2 regions of the Phaeodactylibacter xiamenensis genome follow, and region 2 is predicted to be linked to the other one. Evidence: riboswitches for the same ligand, from Rfam matches in the RefSeq annotation. Region 2 holds a riboswitch; the other holds the start of a gene.
What was found. Region 2 has a riboswitch for cobalamin ahead of ACO08I_RS13715 (ribonucleotide-diphosphate reductase subunit beta). Riboswitches for the same ligand answer to the same signal wherever they lie in the genome.

Region 1: it holds a riboswitch for cobalamin, as region 2 does, so the genes downstream of both, ACO08I_RS11120 (TonB-dependent receptor plug domain-containing protein) here and ACO08I_RS13715 (ribonucleotide-diphosphate reductase subunit beta) in region 2, are expected to answer to the same signal.

Annotation. Positions count from the first base shown of each region.
Region 1 covers NZ_OZ245931.1:3,010,982-3,020,118, forward strand. Annotated here, with positions in the region: gene ACO08I_RS11110 (M1 family aminopeptidase) at 1-936, opposite strand, end outside; gene ACO08I_RS11115 (choice-of-anchor L domain-containing protein) at 1,075-2,868, opposite strand; cobalamin riboswitch at 2,969-3,174, shown strand; gene ACO08I_RS11120 (TonB-dependent receptor plug domain-containing protein) at 3,377-5,254, shown strand; gene ACO08I_RS11125 (DUF4465 domain-containing protein) at 5,261-6,238, shown strand; gene ACO08I_RS11130 (DUF6580 family putative transport protein) at 6,284-6,862, shown strand; tRNA gene ACO08I_RS11135 (tRNA-Phe) at 7,438-7,510, shown strand; gene hisG (ATP phosphoribosyltransferase) at 7,727-8,590, shown strand; gene hisD (histidinol dehydrogenase) at 8,596-9,137, shown strand, end outside.
Region 2 covers NZ_OZ245931.1:3,654,045-3,663,181, forward strand. Annotated here, with positions in the region: gene ACO08I_RS13685 (2-oxoacid:acceptor oxidoreductase family protein) at 1-1,804, opposite strand, end outside; gene ACO08I_RS13690 (hypothetical protein) at 1,816-2,196, opposite strand; gene ACO08I_RS13695 (ZIP family metal transporter) at 2,351-3,175, shown strand; gene trxA (thioredoxin) at 3,180-3,551, opposite strand; gene ACO08I_RS13705 (hypothetical protein) at 3,667-4,239, shown strand; gene ACO08I_RS13710 (DNA cytosine methyltransferase) at 4,242-5,228, opposite strand; cobalamin riboswitch at 5,490-5,672, shown strand; gene ACO08I_RS13715 (ribonucleotide-diphosphate reductase subunit beta) at 5,799-6,779, shown strand; gene ACO08I_RS13720 (ribonucleoside-diphosphate reductase subunit alpha) at 6,804-8,474, shown strand; gene ACO08I_RS13725 (hypothetical protein) at 8,888-9,137, shown strand, end outside.

The sequences.
Region 1 (9,137 bases), 640 kb from region 2:
TTGGTGCTCCATGCCACCGCCCCAGCCGAATTGGGCATGGCCGTATTTTTCTTCGGCAAAGGGGTACAGCCCGAAGAGCTCGTTGAAGAGCTGCATGATTTCGACCGTAGCCGTGGTGGCCAGTTGGGCATCTGCCAGGTTTTCGGGAAAGACGTAGTTGAGCACCTCAATCGGTTCCCCATTTTCCACCGGTACAAAATCAGAGTACTCCGCGTAGTTGGTCACCGCAATGGCTATGAGGTAGGCGGGGATGGGATAGCGGTGCTTCCAGTGGTAGATGTGCTCATTGCCATCTTCAATAATCTCTTTCAACAAGCCATTGCTGGCCACCTTGTAGGCAACCGGGGTACGCACCAGTACATCAATACTGTCAATTTTGTCGCTCAAATCCTGCTTGCAGGGCCACCAATCCCGGGCACCGTAGGGCTCAGAAAGGGTCCAGAGCACCGGATTGCCGCTGTGGGTGGCCTGCGCAAAGGAGCCAAAGCCATTGGACGGCGGTGCGCCTTCGTAGGTAACGCTTACCGAGTCCAGCTCTGCCATCGCCAGGGAATTGGGGAGGTTGATGGTCAGCATATTGTTGCTTTGGCTGTAGGTTTCCACTTCCTGCCCGTGAAAAGTTACGCTGTTGACCTGCAGGGTATTGGCAAGATCGAAGTGCAGGGCTACGAAGTTGGCCTCCTTAGGCATGAAGTAGGTCGTGACGGTCCCGGAAATGTAGTAGTTGTTGGGGTTGATGTTCCACTCCAGCCGGTGGTACTTGATATCATAGTCATCGGTCAATGCGGAGGAACGGAAATTCAGCTGCCGCTCGGCCGCGCCACGTTCCATGGCGGTGATGGCTTCCTGATCTTTGCACACCCATTCTTCGGTTTGGGCAGTGCCTAATGTATTCAAAGTAGCCAGCAGCAGACCGGCGAGTATCCATTTTTTCATCGCTAATTTTTTTCTTCCCCGAAAATTAAGCGACAAAAGCCTGAACTACAGTGAGGATGGTCACCGAAGAGGGTGAGATTAGGCAGGCAAGAAAGTTCCCCACCTGCCTAACAGCCCTATTTTACCAGCAGAAACCCTTTACTGCTTACTCACCAGCCGTTGTAAAGCGCCCTGCTCATTGGTCAGTTCGATGACATAAACACCCGCACTCCACTGCTCCATTGGAATGGTGGACTGCCCCTGTAGCCCCTGCCGGCGGAGCAACAGTTGTCCGTCGGCGCGAAAAACAGACACGTCATAAGCTCCGGTCATTGCCGGGCGGATGGTCAGGCGGTCTTTGACCGGGTTGGGGAATAGCGCAAAAGCCGTAGCAGGCAAATCCCGGGTACTGACGACCATAACGCTCACCTGTGACACCGCAATAGCCTCCCCACAGTCATTCATAGCCGTGAGGGTTACGGTGTAGCTGCCTTCAGAAGCGTAGGTATGCGTGGGCGACTGCTCGGTGCTTTGCTGACCATCCCCGAAATCCCATAGGTAGGACGTGGCATATGCTGCATTATTCTGGAAAGCCACCTGCAGCTCATTGACCGTGGCTTCGAAAGCAGCGGTAGGTAGGGCCTGAATTTCAACGGCGGCCTCCATTTCAATCGTCGCTGTCTGCCCGAAGGTATCGGTGACGGTGAGTATAACAGGGTACACGCCGGGCCCAATATAGGTTACGGTTGGATTAGGGGCATCAGCAGTCGCCGGCTGCCCACCGGGGAAAACCCAGGACCAGGTGTCAACGGCGCCTTCCGAGAGGTCCTCAAAGGAAAAAGCATCGCCGGGGCAATTCCCTGCCTCGGGGGTGACGCCAAAATTGGTGAGCAACGGCGGGGCTACCGTCACGGTTTCCACGAAAGTGGCCGAGCAGCACCAGGTATGTACTTTGAGCTCCACCATATAAGTTCCATATTCTGCATAAGTATGGGGCTCCGGATGCCGTTCCGTGGAAGTGGTGCCATCACCAAAGTCCCATTCGAAGGCCTTGGCAAAAGAAGAAATGTTTTCTGCAATGAGCTGATTGCCGATGACGCTAAGGTTCGCGTTAGCTGTAGGGGTGAGCAGGGAGTCACCGCCCAGACTGGTAATCCCAATGAATACCCCGGAGTCATAGACCCCGTCCCCCGCATCTGCAATACCAATTTTGATGTGGTAGGTTTCGCCCGGTGTGACGTATGCTTTGGCAGGCAGTAAAGTGGTGTAGGCATCGTAAGCCAGGTCTGTGGCTGTAGTGTCATAAATTGGAAATGCCGAAGATGTATCAAAGGTATATTGCGGAACATAAAAGCTGCTGTTGGAGTCCGCATTCAGGTTATTGATGGTTACCGGGACTATCGGGTCGCTGTCCGGTATAGTAGCAATATTAGTCAGGGAATCGTACTCCGGACCACCACTTATAAAGAAAGCAAAGACATCATTAAATTGACTGCCCACAAACTCCGGGTATTCCTCAGAGCCAAAAATGTAATTAAAGCAGATGGTATCTGTATTGGGCACGATATCAAACTCCAGTACTGCGGCATCATGGGTCATCATACCAGGCTCCAGCAGCCCCTGCAAATCAGCGTCTCCGGGCTGTAATAAGTTATTAAAAGTTGCACTGAAGCTTGCCGGGTTGGCCGCTACGGTTGTCGGGCCGGTGGACAGGAATATCCCGGCATTGATGCCCATGTAGGTATCGCCGGCATCAAAAAAAGCCATCCCCTCCGGAGCGCCGGTATAGGTCACATTGGAAGGCGCAACATCAGCATCGCTGAAGAAAGCGGTAACCATTTCAGATGCGGTGTAAGAGGTGTCGACAAACAGGTTGGACTGAGCCAGGAGTGCGTTGCTGCTCAAAAGGGCGAACAGGAAAAGGGGGATTGCAGTAATCGTCTTTTTCATCATATCGGGTTTAGTGTTAACCAAAAATAAGGAAAACAGGCGGTAAAAGGCAACTGCTATACAGCGCTGACCAAAATTTAACGTCTATCTGTGCTTTTTTCCCTACCTTTGCGCCAGCTTTGGTACGAATGCTATGTCTGTGACGATGGCCTTCGTTTAAAAGGGAATCAGGTGCAAATCCTGAGCAGTCCCCGCTGCTGTAAGCTTCACAAAAAATGCCCTTTGCGCACTAAGCCACTGTCGGGAGATGATGGGAAGGCCGCAAAAGCAGAAGCAAGCCAGAAGACCTGCCAGGCAAGATTTAATTCATTCGGGCTTTCGGAGGAAAAGCAGGGATGGAGTGCTTATTGGGCCTGATGGGTGCTGTGGCTGCCTGATCACTATGTGAAGGCAAGCGCACGGCTTAACAAACAGATGCGTGGGTGTTTACTGCACCTTATTTTGGTTGTTCACCCATGAAATGCCCCACTATCCGCTCTTGTCCTGCCCTTTAGGCTCCAAAAATGGCAGGATGCGGCAGCTCCTAATCCTTTTCCTGAGTATTTCGTGTACGGTGTCTCTTTTGGCACAGCCCGATACCGCCGTGCTCCTGCCTACTGCCGAAATCACCACTTCGCCCCTTCGCGCCAACTTCACCGGCAGTCAGGAACAACGCTGGGACTCCACCGATGTCAACCGCTACGCCGGCTACTACCTGACCGACCTGCTGGAACGGGAAGGCGGTATTTTCATCAAGAATTACGGCGGGGGCAGCATTGCCACCACCTCTATCCGCGGGGGCAGTGCCGGGCATACAGCGGTCACCTGGAATGGGCTGCCGCTCCAAAGCCCGATGCTGGGCCAACTTGACTTTTCCCTCCTGCCCCTGGCTTTTGTAGATGGGGTTAACCTGCAAAGAGGCGGGGGCAGCGCAGCCTGGGGCAGCGGGGCCATTGGCGGCACGGTGGGTTTGCGCAATACACCCCTCTCCTACCGGGGCATGGAAGCCGGCGCACAAACCCTGCTGGGCAGCTTTGGCTTTCAGGACCATCAGGCGCGGGCCCGGTACCGGGGGGAGCAGTGGGCATTCAATACCCGCCTGTTCCGCCGGTCTGCCGACAACGATTTCAGCTACCGATTGGACAGCGGAGAAGAGCGGCAGCAAACGCATGCCGATTTCCGGCAGCAGGCCATCATGCAGGAAGTCTACTGGCAGCCCCGCCCCGACCGTCAACTGGCTGCTTTTGCCTGGTGGCAAACCTCCGATCGTAACATCCCGCCCCTGACCACCCAAACCCGGAGCGAAGCCCTGCAGCTCGACACCTTCCTGCGCACCGCCCTGCACTACCAGCAACTCAGCAAACATGGCGTCTTTAATGCCCGCCTGGGCTGGTTCCGGGAAGCGATCGACTACCGGGATGACGCCATTCTGCTTCGGGCGCTCAGCCATTTCCATACCCTAATGGCTGAGGTGGAGCAGCAATGGGCGCTAAGCGCAGACCTGGAGCTGCAGGCTGGCCTGTTCTATAGCCGGGCTACGGCTACAGCTGATGGCTACCGGGGCGAACAACCGGAGCAGCAACGTGCCGCGGCTTTTGCCAGCCTCCGGAAAGAATGGAACGCCCTGCGGGTTCAGCTCAGCCTACGGCAGGAACGAGTCGATGAAAACTGGGTGCCCATCGTGCCTGCACTGGGCGCAAACGGCCCCATTACTTCTAATCTAAGCTGGCAGGCCAAAATCAGCCGTAATTACCGCATTCCCACCCTGAACGACCTGTACTGGCTGCCAGGTGGGAACCCCGACTTATTGCCCGAAATCGGCTGGAGCGCAGAGGGAGGGCTAAACTGGCAAAAGGGGGCATGGAGCTATACCGTCACCGGCTTCCACCGGCGCATCGACGATTGGATTATGTGGGGGCTTACCGAGGGGCAAAACTTCTGGTCCGCCAATAACCTCACAGAGGTCTGGAGCCGGGGGCTGGAACAGCGCCTATCCTGCCGCTTCACCACCGGAGAATGGCAATGGGAAGGGCAAATCGGCTATGATTACATCCGCTCCACCAATGAAATCGCCCTTCAGCAGCCGCGGATTGCAGAAGGTGAGCAACTCGCCTACACACCTGAGCATCTGGGTTTTGCCCGCATATCCGTTAGTAAAGACGCCCTGCAATTCACCTATCAGCACCGGCTAACGAGTGCGGTCCAAACCCTGAATAATACTGAGCTGCCTGGGTATCACCTTGGTTTTGCGCAGCTAGAGTATCAGCTAAACTGGCAAAAATTCACGCTACAGGCTTTCGGCCGGGCAGACAATCTCTGGGACGCTTCCTACCGCATCGTCGATCGGCGTCCCATGCCGGGCCGCAGCTTTCAACTAGGCATTAACCTATTTTTCAAACATAAACATTAGCCTTATATGAAATGGACTTCAACGACTATTCTGCTACTGCTCTGTACCGCATTGAGCTATGCACAGACGACTGCTGATTTCGAAAACTTTGATCTCGAGCCCGGCGAAGCCCTGAACGGGAGTGACGGCAGTGGCAGCTTTCAAAGCGGCAACCTTTTTCTGCCCAACAGCTACAACCCGGATTTTAATTCCTGGTCTGGCTGGGCTATATCTGCCACCACGGATGTAACTACCCCTGGCTTTATGAATGACCTGAGCGCCATTACCGGAGGGGGGTACAACTCCACAGCCTACGCAGTAAGCTTTGCTTCGCCACAATCCGTGCTGGTACTGCAGGGCGCAGCTGCCGGGGGTGCAGTGGAAGGCTTCTACGTCACCAATGGCACCTATCCTTACCTCAGCATGCTGGAAGGTGATGGCTTTGCTAAAAAGTTTGGCGGAGAGTCCGGCGATGACCCCGACTTTTTTCTTTTAACCATAAAAAAGTATCTTGGTGGGGAACTGAGTACCGATAGTGTCAACTTTTACCTGGCTGATTACCGGTTTGAGGACAACAGTCAGGACTACATCGTGGAAGAGTGGACCTATGTGGACCTGAGCACACTCGGCAATGCCGACAGCCTGCAATTCACGATGAGCTCTACGGATAATGGGATGTTTGGTATGAATACGCCCGCGTATTTTTGCATGGACGACCTGACGACTACCGACATGCCGGTCAGCACACGGCGTGTACAACTGCCCGCAGCTTATCTAAATGTATTTCCTAACCCGGCGGGAGCTACCTGGTATGCGAACTGGGCTACGGACCATGAAGCAGAAGCCCGGCTGATGAATATCAGTGGGCAGGTGTTGCAAACTTTTCGGCTTATGCCGGGAACAAACGCCATAGAAGCCTTAACTTTGCCAAAAGGCATTTACGTGCTACAGGTAAGGACGGCAGATGGCTTCTTAACCAAAAAACTATTTAAAACCAATTTTTAACGCCTCAGCGTCAGGCGTTTCAAAAAACTATAAACTACTTAATATATGCAAGATCAAAAGATTAACATCCGGTTTGCTGTGGTCACAGGCATGATCCTCGTGGCGGCATTGTTCCGGATTTTCCCACACCCTCTGAATTTTTCTCCAGTAGCCGCGATGGGCTTGTTTGGTGCCGCTTACTTCAGCAAGCGCTGGCTGGCTTTCCTGGTGCCCGTATTGGCGGTTTTTGCCAGTGATATTATCATCAATAATGTCATTTATGCCCACTACTTTGAGGGCTTCACCGTGTTCTATGAAGGCTTCTTCTGGCAGTACGGCAGCTACCTGCTCATCGTACTCTTTGGGCTGGGTGTCCTTTCCAAAGTGACCCTGCCCCGTATTCTGGGTGGTGCGATTGGAGCCGGTGCTATCTTTTTCCTGGTGTCCAACTTTGGCGTATGGCTCGGCAGCCCCATGTACCCGCAAAGTATCGGCGGGCTGATGGCTTGCTATGGTGCAGGCTGGCCTTTCTATCAGGCAACCTTTGCCGGTGATCTCGTCTTCACCGGTGTCATGTTTGGTGCGTATGAGTTCATCAAACTCCGCTACCCGGCGCTGGATTTCCAAACGCAGCGTATCGCCTAGCCCGACTATCGACTCGATTAGCGCGGCAGCAACAGCCCGGCAATTCCAAAACAGGAAATGCCGGGCTGTTTTTTCTTCTGGCTACAACTCCCTGTACCGCAAAGCCTTAAAACCTAAACTTAGAGGCAAAGACAAAAAATTTAAGCCAAGGGGTTGCGCAGTATGGATATCGCGCTTATATTTGCAACCGCAAAACACCGAAAGCGGTGGCTGATCAAAAGAACTTGAAAAGTGTTTTTGCAATCTTCAATTTTTGCGTCAGGCCCGCGGCGAAAATAAAATGCGAACGCAGCAATAGCGGAGGTGAGTATTTTATTTTCTTCAAAAGAGCGGGGTAGCGAAAATTGTATAAACCCAGTTTTTGCGTAAGCCTGCGACAAAATTGAAATGCGAATGAAGCGATAGCGAAGATGAGTATTTCAATTTTTTTTACAGGAGCAGGATTAGCAAAAACTGTTACAAGCCCAATTTTCGCGTCAGGCCCGCGGCGAAAATAAAATGCGAACGCAGCAATAGCGGAGGTGAGTATTTTATTTTCTTCAAAAGAGCGGGGTAGCGAAAATTGTATAAACCATGGTGCGGTAGCTCAGGTGGTAGAGCAATGGACTGAAAATCCATGTGTCGGCGGTTCGAATCCGCCCCACACCACTCCGGAAAGCAGCTCAAAAGGCTGCTTTTCTTATTTAACAACTTATGATTATCAACAACTGGCATCATCACGTACATCATTTCCCACTGCCCGGCAGTGAATGGTGGAATCATGCGTGAGATGAACCGTTGATTGATCAACTTTAGTCCACAAAAGAGGTTAACCATTCGCTGGTTAACCTCTTTTTTTGTTTCACCACAACCCTCGCGTTTATTATGTCAGACACACGTTTGAAAATCGCTGTTCAAAAATCCGGCCGCCTGTTGGATGGTTCTTTGGAACTGCTCAAAGAGTGCGGTATCCGGGTCAACAACGGTAAAGACCAACTGAAAGCCTCGGCCAGCAACTACCCGGTAGATATTCTGTACCTGCGTAATTCTGATATCCCGCAGTACGTGCAGGACGGGGTAGCCGATATTGGCATTCTGGGCCAAAATACCCTCGTCGAAAAGCAAAAGCAAATCGAAGAAGTGCTGCCCCTCGGCTTCTCTAAATGCCGGTTGTCCATTGCCCTGCCCAAGAATACGCCTTACCCCGGACCGGAATGGCTCAACGGCAAGCGCATCGCCACCTCCTACCCCAACTCCCTGCGGCAGTTTATGGCTAAGTACCAAATTGAGGCGGAGATTCACGAGATTTCCGGATCGGTGGAGATTGCACCCAATATCGGGCTGGCAGATGCCATTTGCGACCTCGTCAGTTCCGGCAGCACACTCTTCAAAAATGGGCTGGAAGAAAAAGAGGTCATCCTGAAATCGGAAGCCTGTATCGTCAGGAATGCACAGCTTTCTGCGGGCAAACAAGCCATTCTGGATCAAATTATCTTCCGCATACAGTCGGTGCTCAAAGCCCGCAACAACAAATACATTCTGATGAACGCCCCCGCCAGCCAAACGGAAGCCATCATCAACATCCTGCCGGGCATGAAGAGCCCTACAGTGATGCCCCTCGCAGCCTCGGGCTGGAACTCCATCCACACCGTAATTGATGAATCCCAATTCTGGGAAATCATCGATCAGCTCAAAGCTGCCGGTGCGGAAGGTATCTTAGTTATTCCCATCGAAAAAATGATTTTGTAATGCAGATGAAAACCTACCTCAATCCGGCTCCGGACACTTGGGCCGATCTCCTCCGCCGACCTACGATGGCAGCGGCCGACCTCGACAAAATCGTGGGAGGTGTCCTTGCTGATATCGAACAGCGCGGTGACGAAGCCGTGCGGGAATACACCGAACGTTTCGATGGCGTACGCCTTGACGATTTTCGTGTCAGCGAAGCGGAGATTGCAGAAGCCCGGGCCACACTTGCGCCTGAGCTCAAAGCCGCCATCCAACTCGCCCGCACGAATATTGAAACCTTCCACGCCCGGCAGTGGGAACCGGTGGAAGCAGTGGAAACCATGCCAGGCGTACGCTGCTGGCGCAAAAGTGTGCCCATTGAAAAAGTCGGACTGTACATCCCCGGCGGTACTGCGCCCCTGTTTTCGGCGGTGCTTATGCTCGGTGTCCCCGCAACGATTGCCGGTTGCCGGGAGCGGATTTTATGCACGCCTCCTGATAAAAACGGTAAAGTCAACCCTGCCATTCTCTACACCGCGGACCTTGTAGGCATTACGCAGATTTTCAA
Region 2 (9,137 bases):
TGATCTTTTGGTACGGCTTGGGGATATCGGCCCAGACTTCCGCCGGGCTGTTTTTGTCGCTCTGTATAATAAAGGTGCCGCCTTTCTTCAGACCGGCCAGTGCGTTGGTGTGCTTAAAGACGTTGGGGTCCGGTGAAAGCACCACATCCACGTATACGTATTCACAGTTGACACGGATGGGCTCCGGAGCAGCAGACAGATAGTAAGTTGTGGGCTGTCCTTTTTTCTCTGAGCCATACTTCGGGTTGGCTTTGATGTCATACCCGAGCAGGTCGAACAGGGTCATTGCCAGGTTCTTACCTGTCGTGATAGCGCCCCAGCCACCGATGGAGTGGAAACGGACGGTCACGGCCCCCTTCGGCATGAGGTTCGGGTTTTCAGAACCCCTCACCGATAGTTCCTTCACATGCGGGTAGGCTTCCTGAATGGATTCCTGATAGGCCCGCTGCTTAGGCGTAAAGGGTACATCGCGGATGAAGTCGATAGACAGGTAAAACTGCTTTTTCTTTTTGCCCGTAGGCAGCATATTCTCTACCGCACCGATGATGCCTTCCGGCTGCAGGTCGCGGCTGCCCATACCGAAGGAACCGGAGTACAGGGGCGGCATATCGCCCGCTTTGTAGGCTTCCAGTTCCGGATAGGGGCGATTGTCTTTGTAGTTGCCATTTTCCAGGCACTTGGTCAGGCTCGCACGTACTTCCCGCATGAGCGGCAGGTCGGCGGCCAGCGGCTGATCGAGGCGCTCAAGGATAGCAACGCCCTTCTTACCTTTTAGAATTTTGCCCAGCAGATCAGCCGGGAAGGGGCGGAACATGACGAGGTCGACCACGCCTACCTTCAGCCCGCGGGTTTCACGCAGGTAGTCGGCTACCACTTCGGCACTTGGCACCACGCTGCCCTGACCGAGGATGAGGTAGTCGGCATCTTCCACCTTATAGGTCATTACGCGCTCGTAGCGGCGGCCGGTGAGCTGATAGTACTCGTCCATGGCCTGCTCGGTGAGCTGCTTAATGTGATCGAAGAAGAAGGGGCGCTGTGCTGCGACGGACTGCATGTAGGAGTCCTGATTCTGCACGATGCCCGCCATAACAGGATTATCCACATCCCAAAGCTCAGGTATGCGGCGACGGGTGTCCCCGTAAATGATGCGTTGGGCTTCGGTCGGCGTTTTGATGATGTCATCGGGCCGGCCGAGGTATTCTTTGATGAGCTCGCGCTCGGGAAGCGTCATGGACTCGATGAGGTGGGTGGTCAGGAAGCCGTCCTGCGCCACGATACCCGGTGTAAGTGCCAGCTCCGCGATGCGGTGCGCGATGATATTGAGGTCAGCCACGTGCTGCGCCTTTTTGGCAAACAGCTGAAAGAAGCCGGTATCGTCCACGGCGTGGTAATCGTCGTGGCCCGCGTGTACGTTAAGGGTGGATTTGGTCATCGCCCGTGCGCCGATATTCAGCACATAGGTCAGACGCTTGCCCACTGCAGCATAGAGGGATTCGTGCATATAGGCGATGCCCTGCCCGGAGGAGAAATTGGCGGCACGGAGACCCGTCATAGACAGGCCGGCGGTGACCGCAGCAGCAGCATGTTCGCCTTCCGGCTCGATAAAAATAAGAGGCCGGTCGGAGATATTGAGGTGGCCCTTTGCGGCCGCATCAGCCCAATACTCGCCCATTTGAGTGGAAGGGGTAATCGGATAGGCACCGGCAGCGTCGGAGGATTCCCGCTCGCACATAATGGCAGCGGTGTTCCCGTCCATTGCTACCCGAGTGCCCGGATACTTGGCGGGCTCGGTTTGCTTCTTCATGGTGGATTTTTTTAGTAGGCGGGCGCCTCATCAATAGCGATGGCGCGGGTCTGTTTAGCAATACGCAGGCAATCAGCCACTTTTTTGACATCCATACAGTAGGCTTCATCCTCTGCATCGTGCTTGCAACCGATATCGGAAATGTCGATCAGGTTGAACCGGCCGTCGATATCGCGGCACTTATCCAGGAGACCTGCCATGGTCACGGGCTCGGGGAGCTCGCTACCATGTTTTTGCAGGTAGGAAGACAGGTAGTTAATAATGGATTGGCGGGAGTTGAAGCAGACGGCATGGGTGGCAACGTCCTCCTCTGCCCGTTCAATTTCGTGGCTGGCAAATTCTATGAGTTTGTCAGCTTCCTGGATAAGGAGATCGGCATTTTGCTGGCGCATGGCACTAGGTTTTAATTAAATTGGTGCCCTAAAATTCCTGGTTTACAGCTGGTTTTTAAATGAATATTGTCAGTGGGGATGAGTGATCATTGTCACTTTGCCCGGGTTTAAGTGTGTTATGTTTTACTTTTGAGCAACCATAAACAACAAGAGAATGGACGCCATTTTATCCGCCCTGGGAAATTATCATCCGGTTACACAAGCTTTGTTTGCCACCTTATTCACCTGGGGAGTGACGGCTCTGGGCGCAGCAGTGGTTTTCTTTTTCCGGCAAATCCGGCAGGAGGTACTGGATGCCATGTTAGGCTTTGCGGCAGGGGTCATGATTGCCGCCAGTTTCTGGTCACTGCTGGCTCCGGCCATTGACCTGAGCGAGCGGGTAAGTACTTTGCCCAGCTGGCTACCCGCTGCACTGGGTTTCATGGGCGGTGGTTTGTTCATGGCAGGTGTGGACAAAGTGCTGCCCCACCTGCACCCGGGCCTGAAGATGGATCAGGCCGAAGGAATATCAACCAACTGGAGGCGTAGCGTGCTACTGGTACTCGCTATCACGCTGCATAATATCCCGGAAGGGCTGGCGGTGGGTGTTGCCTTTGGTGCGGTGGCCCATGGGCTGCCATCGGCTTCCATTGGGGCAGCGGTGGCACTGGCCGTAGGCATAGGGCTGCAAAATTTTCCGGAAGGGACAGCGGTATCTGTGCCGCTGAGGCGGGAGGGTTTTTCCCGACGGCGGGCGTTCTGGTACGGGCAGATGTCGGGGGCTGTGGAGCCTGTTGCCGGCATCGTTGGGGCGGCAGCGGTGATGATGATGCAGCCCATCCTGCCCTATGCGCTGAGCTTTGCCGCGGGGGCTATGATTTTTGTGGTGGTGGAAGAGCTTATCCCGGAATCACAGTTGGCTGGGAATACCGACCTTGCAACCATTGCCACCCTGGCAGGCTTTACGTTGATGATGAGTTTGGATGTGGCGCTGGGCTGAGCGCCTACTCCCAAAACTTCCACCAGGCCCCGCCTTTAACCTCGGCCTGTGCATCTTCCGGCAACAATGGGCGCAGCCGCTTCAGTATAGCTCCCTTGGACACCACACCGGTGCTGCGGTCGACCACTTCCCCATCCTTAAAGTACAGAATCGTGGGCAGGCTGCGGACCTGATACTGCTTGACCAGTTTCTGATTCTTTTCGGCATCGAGCTTGACGAAGCGAGCGTTGTCACCGGCTTCGTCAGCGGCGGCAGCAAAATTGGGGGACAGGGCATGGCAGGGGCCACACCAATCCGCCCAGACATCAACGACAACGGGCGTTTCGGCATTCAGGACCAGAGGGCGGAAGGTTTTACGGTTGACTTGTCGTGGCATAATCGTTCTACATTTTGGGCAAAGGTAAAAGGGCCCGAAAAGAGTTTCAGTGATAAATGCCACTTTGGCTTTTGAGAACAGGTGATGTTCCTTATTTTGGGAAAAAACCAGATAAATGCCCAGGCAAAAACTACCGGACGAACTCAAAGCCGCGATTTCCAAAATGCCCGACAAGGAAAAAGACAAACTGCTCTTCCGCCTTATCGCCAAGGAGGAAGCCTTGGTCAACCGCCTGACCTTCGAGCTGCTGGAAGGGGCTGGCAGCCGGGAGGAGAGACGCAGCGAACTCGCCATCAGCATCGAGCGGGATGTGACCTACGCCATCCGGGCTTTCTACTCGCCGGGCTTTTTGCTGCTCGACCTGCGCGCCATCAGCGGTGACATCAACCGGCATGTGAAGGCCACCAAAGACAAGTACGGGGAAATCGAGCTCAACCTGCTGATGCTTAATCTGGCACTGGAAGGCATAGACGGGCTGCTCGATCAGTTCCCGGCGGCCAAGGCGCGCACCTTCTCCAATTATGTGGTCAAACGGGCTCTGAAACTGCAAAAACTGCTGTCGAAAATGCACGACGATATCCGCCTCGATTTTGAAGGTGAAATGGAGCGCCTTGGGCAGTTCATCCGCAACAGCAGCTACCTGAAGAAAACGGCAGAACGGGAGGGGCTGGAGTGGCGGGAGTTGTAGCTTTACTCAAAATCCTCCTTAATCTTACTCGCAATAATCTGCGCCAGCCGTACCGGCACTGCATTGCCGATCATTTTGTAAGCCGCGCCGAGGTTCTTGTAGTAAAAGATGAAGTCGTCCGGGAAGGTTTGGACGCGGGCCACTTCGCGCACACTGAGCCGGCGGTAAAGGTCTTCCTTACCGGGCACAAAGCGCTTGGTATCCTTGTCCACGGTTTCCATCTTAGGCGCCTGAGGGTGCAGGGGCGCATGCCGGCCACCCGCCTGAATAGTAAAGGACACCTCGTCCCAACTGCGCACACGGTTGCGCGACATGTAGAGGCTGGAAAAGCCACCGGTAAAGTACTCGTGATTAGGCACCCGGCAGGCACTGCCGTTGGTGTAGTTACCGTCTTTGGCCGGGATAGCCGTATCTGCCAGATCGCCGATGGCCGACTTCAGGCTGAGTTTCATATCAATTGGGGCAGGGAATTCAAACTTTTTGCCCAGGTCGCGGCGGTAACCTATAAAGAAGACCCGTTTGCGGTCCTGCGGCACGAGGTAATCGCTCGCATTGATTTTCTGGAAAGACAGGTTATAGCCCTCTCCGGCGTTTTTGAAGAGCCGCTTGATGCTGCTTAGGGCTCTCGCATTGCGGGGCAGTAACATGCCCGCTACATTCTCCGCCAGGAAAAACTTGGGCTGCTTAGCTTCCAGGATACGGATGAAATCGTAGAACAGCTTGCCCCGGTTATCCTTAATGCCCCGCAGCTTGCCCGCGGTGCTCCAGCTTTGGCAGGGCGGGCCGCCAATCATGCCGTCGCAGTCCGGAATGTCCGCAGCGTCCACATCCGTAATACTCCTTTTTTCCAGGTGCGTATGCCCGTGGTTTTTGACATAGGTCTCCCAGATGTCCCGGTCGTACTCATTCGCCCAGATCACGTCAAAACCGGCACGCGTAAACCCAAGGTCGAGCCCGCCGGCGCCCGAGAAGAAGGAAACAATTCTCATGATTGATAGACTGCAGCACAGTAGCGCTGTTCCTGCAGGATTTTATGAGCAAACAAGGTACGGAAATTATGGGAAATCTTTTATCAACTATGTTTTCCACACCCATATGTGGAAAACTATTTTTTCAACCCCTTATGTTCAGGGGTTTACGGGACTTATCCACATTGTGTTGGTAATTATACGCGTACTTTGCTTGATCGCTCAGCCGGACCTCCGTATCTTGCCCGAACCAACGGTACTGCGTTCAATTCGAGCACCTATCAAATAATTTTAAGCGACAGATTAGCCATTCGATATTGAACAGGGAACCGGGTGAAAATCCCGGACAGTACCCGCTGCTGTGAGCCTCATTCATCAGGTTTTGCCAGCAAGCCACTGCCCCTGGGGCGGGAAGGCGGCAGAGCCGGGGCGAGTCAGAAGACCTGCCGTTGCCAACATATCATTCTTTAACTGCGAGTTTTCGGGAGTTAGGACAGCGCAGTGCCACCGTTTTTGCCCGGGTAACGCCCGGATGCAGCCTGCCGGTGCGCGCTCCTGCCCTCCCCCACAGCTCGGTAATGCATTAGCCACATGAGCGCGATTTTCAAACCCAGACTAGCGTACAAGCCGTTCGAGTACCCGGAAGTGCTCGACTTTATCAACACCATTAATCAGACCTTCTGGGTGCACTCGGAGGTCGATTTTACGGGTGACATACAGGATTTCAAAGTGGAGCTTACGGAAGCCGAGCGCAATGCCATCAAGCGTACCCTCCTGGCTATCGCTCAGGTGGAGGTGGATGTGAAGTCTTTCTGGGGCAACCTCTATCAGCACCTGCCCAAACCGGAGTTCAATGGGCTGGGCAGCACCTTCGCGGAGTGCGAATTCCGCCATTCTGAAGCCTACGCCCAACTGCTGACCGTACTGGGCCTGGCGGATGAATTCGAGTCTGCCCTGCAGTCTTCTGTCCTCAGCGACCGCATTGCCTTCCTAAGGGACCGCCGGGCAGCTGCACAACTCGACTCTCCGGAGCAGTCCTTCGGGCTCAACCTCATCCTCTTTTCCATTTTGGTGGAAAATGTATCGCTCTTCAGTCAGTTTGCCACCGTGCTGTCCTTCACTCACTTCAAAGGCCTGCTGAAGAATACAAGCAACATCATCGCCTGGACGAGCAAGGACGAGCAGCTCCACGCCAATGCCGGCATTTACATTTTCAATAAAATCGTGGAGGAAAACCCGGGCTGGCTGACCGACAAGTACCAAAAGGTCATCTACGAGACCGCCCATGCCGCCATTCAGCAGGAGGAGCGCATTCTCAACTGGATTTTCGAGACGGGCGAGTTGGAGCACGTCTCCAAGTCGGACCTGCTCAACTTCATGAAGCACCGCATTAATACGAGCCTGAAACAGATCGGGCTGCAGGACATCTTCGACATCAACGAATCTCAACTCCGCCGCATGAGCTGGTTTGAAGAGGAAATCTACGCCAACACCCTGGACGATTTCTTCGCCAAGCGCCCGGTAGAGTATTCCAAGCATAATCAGTCGTTCACCGCCGACGACCTTTTCTAAATACCCAAAAATCAAGCATTGACCATGACCAAGACCATTTATAACAATACCAAGCCCTACCACTGGGTAACACCTGAGACTGAAACCGTACTGCAGAGGGGCTACCTCCTGCCCGGAGAGACGCCACAGGATGCGGTACGCCGCGTGACCACCGCCGCCGCTAACCGCCTGGACCGCCCCGATCTGCAACCGAAATTTGAAGCCCTCGTGGCTAACGGCTGGATGTCGCTTTCTTCTCCGGTGTGGGCCAATATGGGCACCGACCGCGGCCTGCCGATCAGCTGCTTTGGCTCTTATGTGGAGGACAGCATGGACGGCATCACCAAGACCCTGTCCGAGTGCATTATGATGACCAAATTCGGGGGCGGCACCTCGGCCTACTTTGGGCACCTGCGCGAGCGGGGCGCAGGTATCCGCAATAACGGTAAGTCTTCCGGGCCGGTTTCCTTCCTGAAGATGTTTGATGCCATGATCGATACTGTAAGTCAGGGCAATGTGCGCCGCGGGGCTTTCGCTGCCTACCTGGATATCGAGCATCCGGATGTGAATGAGTTCCTCAAAATCAAAGACATCGGCAACGCCATTCAGAATATCTTTTTTGGCGTGACCGTGACCAACCAATGGATGGAAGAAATGGTGGCCGGCGACACGGAAAAGCGTGCCACCTGGGCTAAGGTGCTGCACAGCCGTCAGGAGAAAGGCCTGCCGTACATCATGTTCAGCGACAACGTCAACGACAACGCGGCGGATGTCTACCGCGACAAAGGCATGCGCATCTACAACTCCAACCTCTGCTCCGAGATCGCTCTGCCGGTGAAGGAAGATGAGAGCTTCGTCTGCTGCCTGTCGTCCATGAACCTGGAGTACTACGAGGACTGGAAAGATACCGATGCGGTGCAGACGGCCATTTGGTTCCTTGATGCGGTGATGGAAGAGTTTGTGCAAAAGTCCGCCAATCAGCCCTACATGGAGCGCACGCACAACTTTGCGAAGCGCCACCGTGCCCTGGGCCTGGGTGTCATGGGCTACCACGCTTACCTGCAGAAGAACAACATCCCCTTTGAGAGCATGGAAGCCAAGCAATTCAACAGCAGCGCCCACGCCCACATCCGCCGGGAGGCCGAGCAGGGCAGCCGCGATTTGGCAGAAGCCTACGGCGAGCCGGAACTGCTCAAAGGCTATGGCCGCCGCAACACCACGCTGATGGCAGTAGCGCCCACCACCTCTTCCTCCTCTATTCTGGGGCAGACTTCACCGGGCATTGAGCCGTACAGCAGCAACTACTACAAGGTGGGCTTGTCGAAGGGCAACTTCATGCGCAAGAACAAGTTCCTGAAAGCGTTATTGCAGGAAAAAGACATGGACCGGGAGGAAATCTGGCAGTCCATCCTCCTCAAAAATGGCTCTGTGCAGCACCTCGACGGGCTGACCGAGCACGAAAAAGCTGTCTTCAAGACCTTCCGGGAAATCAATCCGCGGGAGATCATCATTCAGGCGGCCGCCCGCCAGAAATTCATCGATCAGTCGCAGTCGCTCAACCTCAACATCCCGCCACAGGTGCCGGTAAAAGAGGTCAACGCCCTGATGATCGAAGCCTGGAAGCTGGGCGTGAAGAGCCTGTACTATCAGCGCTCCTCCAGCGTGGCTCAGGAGATGGCGAATAAGTTTAAGGAGTGCGTGAGCTGCGCTTCGTAAGCTGAAGAATTAATTTGCTGATACAAAAGGATGGCCTCGCGGTGATTGCTGCGGGGCTGTTTTGTTTCGCCTGGCGCTCTCTCCGTCAGACGTAGTTTGAAACGCCAATATACATCCGTATGGACTGGCCCGTCCGTACGGACAAGTTATGGGAAGTCGGGCCTTTCGCCGGGCGTACTAGCCATGTGCGCTTGAAAAGCACACCGGGTGAATGCCCCGGCACTTTCCAGGGTTAGTGCACCCGGTGAGGCTATGATAAAGCAAGTAATCTAAGCCTTTCCTACAGATAGACACAAGACTTACAAAAAGACGTTGCTGGTGTAGAGCTTGAGCCAGGTACTTTCCAGGAGCTCTGCCCCAGCTTCCTTTAAACAATCCGTAAATTTCCCTAATTTTGGAAAAACACAGATTGAATGTACCAATTTCCCGAAACGAATAAATTCCGGGCACGAGAGGTGCTGGAGCTGGATTTTGATATCCGGGAACAGGATAGAGCAAGGGAGCTGTATGTGGAATTGGACGAAGCGCGCGGGGATGCCTACCGGGAAGAACTGCTCTATCTGCTCAGTATTGACGAAGACGAACTGAAAGCTGGCAGCGACCGGTACGTCAAAGTCATTTTTTCCGGGCACCGGGGCTGTGGCAAATCGCTGGAATTGTACC